DNA from 2 places in the Paenibacillus sp. TSM33 genome. Region 1 is predicted to be linked to the other one. Evidence: riboswitches for the same ligand, from Rfam matches in the RefSeq annotation. Region 1 holds a riboswitch; the other holds the start of a gene.
What was found. A riboswitch is a leader RNA that binds a small molecule or an ion and turns the genes downstream of it on or off. The one in region 1 is predicted to bind cyclic di-AMP.
Positions count from the first base shown of each region.

Region 1 (3,639 bases):
CAGAACGCTTTCGCCACCAGATTACTAAAACAGAACGCATTTTAGAAGCCAGCGCAGGTTTTCGACCCAGATTGATACGACCACCCTATGGTGAAATCACGGAGCCTCAAATCCAGTGGGCACGTCGTCATGGGTACATGATCGTTAATTGGAATGTGGACTCTCTAGACTGGAAGGGATTAAGCAAAACACAGATTCAGCGCAACGTGATCCCGGCTACCGGACCTGGCTCCATAATTTTAATGCATGCAGGTGGAGGTCAAAGTTCCAACTTGCAAGGTACTGTCCAAGCTTTGCCGGGTCTAATCCACTCTTTAAAAGCTAAGGGCTACAAGTTTGTCACAGTCCCCCGGCTACTTCACACATCGGAACGAAAATAACAGTATGTCTAAGCCTCGTATATACCAACAACGTAAAAAGGCTGCCTTAACGAGCAGAATGTTTCTGCTTGTAAGACAGCCTTTTTTTTACGATAAACGACTAGACCTGATAAGAAGTCGTCCCAGTTATATGTTGTGTGCTATAATATTAAGTTTACATAATATTTATTATGTTTAATGAAATCAAACATATGCACACTGCTATTTATCAATGACGTACAGTTTCACATTTTGGAAACCGAAATCGTTCACGAATGATTTGTTGCCAGGGATAAAGATATCAATCCGCTTTCCGGTAATAGCGCTGCCCTGATCACGGGCAACGGCCACAAAAGAATGGTCTGGCAAGCCCGGATGGGAATAGCCTGTAACTAGCACCTTTGTTCCCATAGGAATGACTTTCGGGTCTACCGCAATTGTACCTAGTTTAAGCGGATTGCCGTAGTAATCGACTGCACCCCATTTGCCATTTTCATCAGCTGCGGCTGAATATGCTGTTGCTTTAACATCAACTACTTTACTGTAATTGAACGTTTTGCCCCATGCTTCAATTGTAGGTCTCTCATTCGCTGGTGCTTTCTCCGTAAGAAGCTGTGGCTTCGAATCCGAAGCCGCCTTCACACTTTTTTCGTCTGGAACTTTAATTTGCAGACCTGCATATATGTTGTTGGACGCAATATCAGGGTTAGCCTTCGTCAACTCATCTACCGATACCCCATAACGTTGAGCAAGCAAAAAGAAGGTATCGCCTTCTTTGGCAGTATGAAGCGAAGCAGCATCTGTTACTCCAGCTGTCTGGGCCAGTCCTGCAATAGCTGCGGCAAGTACCGCAAATTTCATGGTTTTTCCAATATGTTTTAAATGTTTCAAAGCTATGTACCTCCTCTGTTATGCCTGCGAAGTTAGCTGTCGGATTCGGACTCAGGAGAAGCCCTATGCTTGTGCAATTCACCCCTAGGCATATTCCACAACATCTTATGACGCATTGGAATAATTGCCGTTGTTACGTCCCCCGCACTTCCCATGGTTTGAGCCCAGCATTGAGCATTTGTTATCATTGCTGCTGCTCCGGTAAGTTTTGGCTTACTGCATAATATCACAATTTTGTAACCTTATCTGCATGAAAATGTTGGGAACCTTGAACATCATACTATACTCATTACAATTTTGTCATCAAAAATCGGTTTTTTGTTACGAAAATATGGAGATATGGTGACAAAAAGAGAAAAGCCCTCCGTGAAACATTATCACGAGAAGGGCTTTGTTAATATTTCATAAAAGCATTTTCTTACAGCACTTTAGCAAGAAAATCACGGGTACGGTCATGGCTTGGAGTACCGAAAACTTGCTCAGGCGTACCTTGTTCTATAATTTGACCGTTGTCCATAAAGATGATTCGATCCCCTACCTCACGGGCAAAGCCCATTTCATGCGTCACGATCACCATCGTCATGCCGCCCTCAGCGAGCTTCTTCATCACGTCCAGAACCTCTCCAACCATTTCAGGGTCAAGGGCAGAAGTAGGCTCATCGAACAGCATTACATGCGGCTGCATGGCCAAAGCACGTGCTATCGCAATACGTTGTTTTTGACCGCCAGATAACTGGTTCGGGTAGGTATTCTTCTTATCCTCAAGACCCACGGTCCGCAGGAGCTCCAGCGCAATTTTCTCCGCTTCTTTCCCCGACTGCTTTTTCACCTGCGTTGGTGCAAGCGTCAGATTCTGCAGTATTGTTTTATGCGGAAACAGATTAAAATGCTGGAAAACCATCCCCATCTTCTCCCGAGTCGCATTGATATTATGACCACGGGCCGTAATCGGCTCACCCTCAAACAAGATTTCCCCTTCTGTTGGCTGTTCCAACAGATTCATACAACGTAAAAACGTACTTTTCCCCGAACCACTCGGGCCGATAATGACGACAACTTCACCTTTGGCGATATCTATATCAATGCCTTTTAAAATTTCATTCTTACCGAATGATTTACGCAGTTGTTTAACGGTGATCACTGGCTCTCAACTTCCTTTCCCATAAACCCAACAGCTTAGATAAGCTGAATGTCATTACAAAATAAATAGCGGCTGCGATTACGAACGGACTCAAGCCTTCGTAGGTAATATTCTTAATGACCTGGGCTTGATACATAATATCCACCATCCCAATGGTCGAAATAATAGAAGATTCTTTAATGATCGTAATGAACTCATTACCAATAGCAGGCAATATAGATTTAAATGCTTGCGGTAAAATGACGTGTCGCATCGCTTTGCCTCGTCCCATCCCGAGCGAGCGGGCAGCTTCCATCTGTCCACGGTCTACGGCCTGAATACCAGCACGGAAAATTTCAGCTAAATATGCCGAACTATTCAGAGACAATGTAATTATACCGGACTGGAGTGGCGTAAAATTAACACCCAACGTCAAAGCAACTCCGTAATGAATGATCATAAGCTGCACCAGCATAGGTGTGCCGCGCAGTATCTCTACATATGCGGTACCTAGCCACTCGATAATACGAATACCACTCATCCGCAGCAAGGATATGATCAGGCCAATAATGAACCCGAACAGTACTCCGAGCGCAGACAGCAATAGGGTGTAGCCGATACCCGTAGCGTAAAAACTGCGATATTTCAAAAATATATCTACAATGCTATTCGAAGAAACTTGTCGGTCTGCAGACAGTGCACTCGCTTCTGTAGAAAACTTCTCAATCGAACCGTCCGCTTTCAGGCGAGCCAACGTTTTATTTACTGAAGCAAGCAATTCCGCATTTCCTTTACGGATGCCTACAGCAGTTTCTGCTCCTTCATCCTCAGGTACTGCCTTGGCAAGTGTTACGGTACCATCTAGCGTGTAACCTTTAGCAACGGTATCTTCGATTACAACCGCGTTGATACGCTTGGTCCGAAGCTGGAGTACCAGATCGGATATTTTATCCAATGAGGTTACAGAAGCATTAGGCACTTTTTGCGCAATTTCTTCCTGGATACTCCCCTTCTGCGCACCGAGCTTCTCTCCTTTTAGAGCAGCCATCGTTGAATATTTGTCTTTATCCTCTGGGCGTACCATAATGACTTGCTTGGAACGATAGTATACATCCGAAAAATCAATGCTCTTTCTGCGTTCATCCGTCGGTGTCATACCGGACAGTACCAAGTCTACGCGACCACTTTGCAGAGCAGGCAGCAAAGAGTCAAAACTCATGTCCTCTGGAACCATCTCCGCATCCAGATCCTTTGCAATTTCCTTGGCAA
Region 1 covers NZ_JBLZXB010000017.1:259,497-263,135, forward strand. Annotated here, with positions in the region: gene ACN6NF_RS13030 (polysaccharide deacetylase family protein) at 1-380, shown strand, start outside; gene ACN6NF_RS13035 (3D domain-containing protein) at 582-1,250, opposite strand; cyclic di-AMP (ydaO/yuaA leader) riboswitch at 1,257-1,425, opposite strand; gene ACN6NF_RS13040 (amino acid ABC transporter ATP-binding protein) at 1,669-2,391, opposite strand; gene ACN6NF_RS13045 (ABC transporter substrate-binding protein/permease) at 2,378-3,639, opposite strand, start outside.

Region 2 (3,639 bases), on a different contig from region 1:
CTGAAGGCATCTTCGATACAGAAGGATACCGCTGTGGCAAAATAGCCGTGAACGGTTTGTTCTATATCGGTTCCGAGGAGGAAGTTAATCCAAGTGTGGACAGTAGCGAGTGTGCCAATTGCATTGTATTGATTGAGTGCGTCTTTCAATTGATCAAATGCAAGCCAAGGATAAAGAGCTTTGGTGAGCTTGAGCAGACGCTGGCCTGAAAGTCGTGACTCTTTTACATACTGCGAGGAAGGATGCTGGGTGTACAGCATTTTATCAATAAGGGCGATCCGCCAACTGTCATTCTGCTGGATGGCTGCATACAGACTTTTGATGGCCATGCCGTCAAGGGTTGTAATTTGAGGGTACCAATCGTCTCGCATGTAATGTTTAAGATCCTGCAGACTGTTCAAGTGTCCGTTACGAAAACGTTCCTCCAGTCCATAATAACGGGTAAAACCACCAATGGGCAGGGAAGGGTCCAACAATAATGCGTAGTTTAGCAACCGGTTACCTTTATGCAGAATGGTTCGCCTCCTTGAAGTAAATATTTGTGTAATGTTATTTAACTTGAATATTGATTTGTAATAAAAAATCGAACATTTATGTAATATATATTTACACTTAAAGCTCTATTGTGTCAAATTAAATAATTTTATTGCTTATATATGTTAAATAAAATTACATTAAAAATAATTATAATATTCTTGTTTACAAATTGTTGCTGAGAGAGTATAATAAATCTGTTGCCTCAATACATTATGACATGCGGTCGTGGTGGAATGGCAGACACGCTATCTTGAGGGGGTAGTGGGCGTACGCCCGTGGAGGTTCGAGTCCTCTCGACCGCATTATGTGCAATACCCAGTTAAAAAAGCATCCTGACACGTTTTACGTGAAGGGATGCTTTTTTTGTTAAATACTTTTCATTATATCATCCCGTCACAGAAACGGTCGTATGGGCAACGGACTGCTCGTTAACTGTAATGAAGAAAGATTGTCAGTATTTCTGCAAAAGCTTCTTAATATCTTCTACAAGCTTATCTGGAGTGGTTTGCGGCGCATAACGCTTAAATACGTTACCTTCTCGTGTAATTAAGAATTTAGTAAAATTCCATTTGATCGCTTTGGAGCCTAATACTCCTGGAGCAGTGTGGGTCAGGTAGCGAAATAGAGGATGTGCCTGATCACCGTTCACATCTGTCTTGGCGAACATGGGAAAGGTCACTCCGTAATTGATTTGGCAAAACTCGGAGATCTCCTCGCTGGAACCCGGCTCTTGTTTGGCAAACTGGTTGCTGGGAAATCCCAAAATTTCAAACCCTTGTTCATGATACTGGTCATATAGTTCTTGTAGCGCCTTGTACTGGGAGGTTAACCCACATTTGCTGGCAGTATTCACGATAAGAAGAACTTTCCCTTCGTATGTGGATAACGGAATTTGTGCCCCTTGTAGGGTCTGTGCATCATATTTATATACGCTCATGATATCCCTCCTCATTCAATATTCTACAATTAAATTGCGAACAACTCAACAAGGGGTTGCAAGTTCAGAAGAGTCTAAGTCTACAGGCATTGTGCTATTGTAAAATCGTATTTTGTTCAAAACGGTAAATCGCACTTCAAATGGAGCAAGTTGAGGTGTTTCTTCTCACAAAAAAGGGTTCATTCGATAATTATCTAGTACATATAGCGCATTTTCTTTCTTTTTTATAAATAAAGGGCAACCGTACCATACCCTAGGCCAATATTGACATGCCTTTCATTTTCAAAAAGGGGTGAAATAGAGAGTTTTAAAGAGATAGGAGAAGCATATGTTGTTTGTAAGCGTTATCCTTAATCTTCTATGCTCTAAAGGGTGATTTATAGCCTTGTCATTGAGCTTTACAGTCTTCCTTGCACGGGTGTATGATTCAAGACGTAATTTCAAATTAACAACAATGAAGCAACAACGAATTGTCTAAAGCGCTGAATTTTGCAGTTGCAAAAACGGGGGAACCAACGAGTATATACTGCTTTGCAAGCCGTGTGTCTCATGGGGTGAATTTTCCGGCCAAGTGCCGTAAATAGGGCGACTCTCACGTCCGAATCCGACAGCTAACCTCGTAAGCGTACAGGGAGAGGCAACAAACCGCCGTGTGCAGCCATGGTTTATTTTATCATGGAATGTATGAAGCCGGAGGAAGCCTTTTTCCTTCGGCTTCTTTTTGTTGTCTTTTTATACCGGGAGAGGAGCTACTGATGGAAGGTCGGTTAATTATTGTCACTGCACCGAATGAAGCGGGCAGAAGTTTTGTGAAATTGCTTATGTTCAAAAAATTGGCGTTTGCAGTTCTCACAAATAGCACCCAGGAGGAACGACAGCTCAAAAAAATGGGTGTGGAGCACATTGTGCGCATCAATACGATGCAAGCGGGAAAATGGAATTTTCCTAAGAAAGAAATTGGTAGTGTGTATTTGTTCGAAAACAGCTTGAATCTAACTTGCCGTTTCCTGCAAATATGTCGGCCACTAACATCAGAATCGATCTATGTTATTACGCACGGCTGTAATCCACAAGGAATTTATCGGGGATTGGGAGCGGACCATGTGATCTACACATTGAACGGAGAGGTGGGTTTCCTGCTGAACGGATAAGCACTTATAACATAGCTGGTTTTATGATTTTATGATGGAATCGGAAATAACGATCTGAGGAGCGATATGGAGGGTATGAACATGATGGATTTATACATGCTGCTCGTAATGGCTGTGAGTTATGGAGTGATACTGCTGTTTGTACGCTGGTGTGACGCGCAGACCTCAAAAGGAGGGCGAAGAGGATGATCGTTGTGCTAGGGCTCACGGCTATTGTGTTCGTGTATTTAATCTACGCACTCCTGAATCCTGAAAAGTTCTAGTCAACTATAGGATCGAGCAGGCAGGAACAGCAGATCAAGAATGCAGCATCAGAGGTGCAGATTTTCGCAAACGTGTGCACTCAATGGATGATCTGAATCAGGTCTGTTGTTCCAAATGCAGGAGCATTTTAAGGAGGAATAGAGGATGGAGCTACTGCAAATTGGAATTGTGATCGTCATATTGTTGCTCTTGATAAAGCCGATGGGTACCTATATGTATCACGTATTTTCGAATGAACCGAATCGGACAGATCGGATTTTTGGTGGAACGGAAAAGCTGATTTATAAAGCTGTAGGCTTGAAGAAACAGGACAGCATGCGTTGGACCACGTACGCTATGAGTTTCATTGCAACCAATGTGGTGCTTGCGGGGATCAGCTACCTGCTATTGCGCTTGCAGGCTATACTCCCGGGCAATCCGGTTGGGAACAGTAATATGGAAGCATCATTGGCCTTTAATACGGTAATCAGCTTTATGACCAATACGAATCTCCAACATTATAGCGGAGAAAGCGGGCTTACGTATCTGACACAGATGGCGTTTGTCACGATGATGATGTTTACTTCGGCTGCTTCAGGGTTTTCGGTTGCTGCGGCTTTTATGAGGGGATTGACGCGGCGCGGTGAAGGGTTGGGTAATTTTTTTCAAGATTTTATTAAAGCCAACATACGAATTTTCCTGCCGCTTGCCTTTGTACTTACGCTAGTGCTGGTTGGGTTAAAAGTACCGCAAACGCTACAGCCTACGGCG
Region 2 covers NZ_JBLZXB010000010.1:563,687-567,325, forward strand. Annotated here, with positions in the region: gene ACN6NF_RS06445 (urease accessory protein UreF) at 1-494, opposite strand, end outside; tRNA gene ACN6NF_RS06450 (tRNA-Leu) at 757-839, shown strand; gene ACN6NF_RS06455 (glutathione peroxidase) at 989-1,474, opposite strand; cyclic di-AMP (ydaO/yuaA leader) riboswitch at 1,945-2,116, shown strand; gene ACN6NF_RS06460 (hypothetical protein) at 2,230-2,625, shown strand; gene kdpF (K(+)-transporting ATPase subunit F) at 2,811-2,888, shown strand; gene kdpA (potassium-transporting ATPase subunit KdpA) at 3,034-3,639, shown strand, end outside.
Region 2: it holds a riboswitch for cyclic di-AMP, as region 1 does, so the genes downstream of both, ACN6NF_RS06460 (hypothetical protein) here and ACN6NF_RS13035 (3D domain-containing protein) in region 1, are expected to answer to the same signal.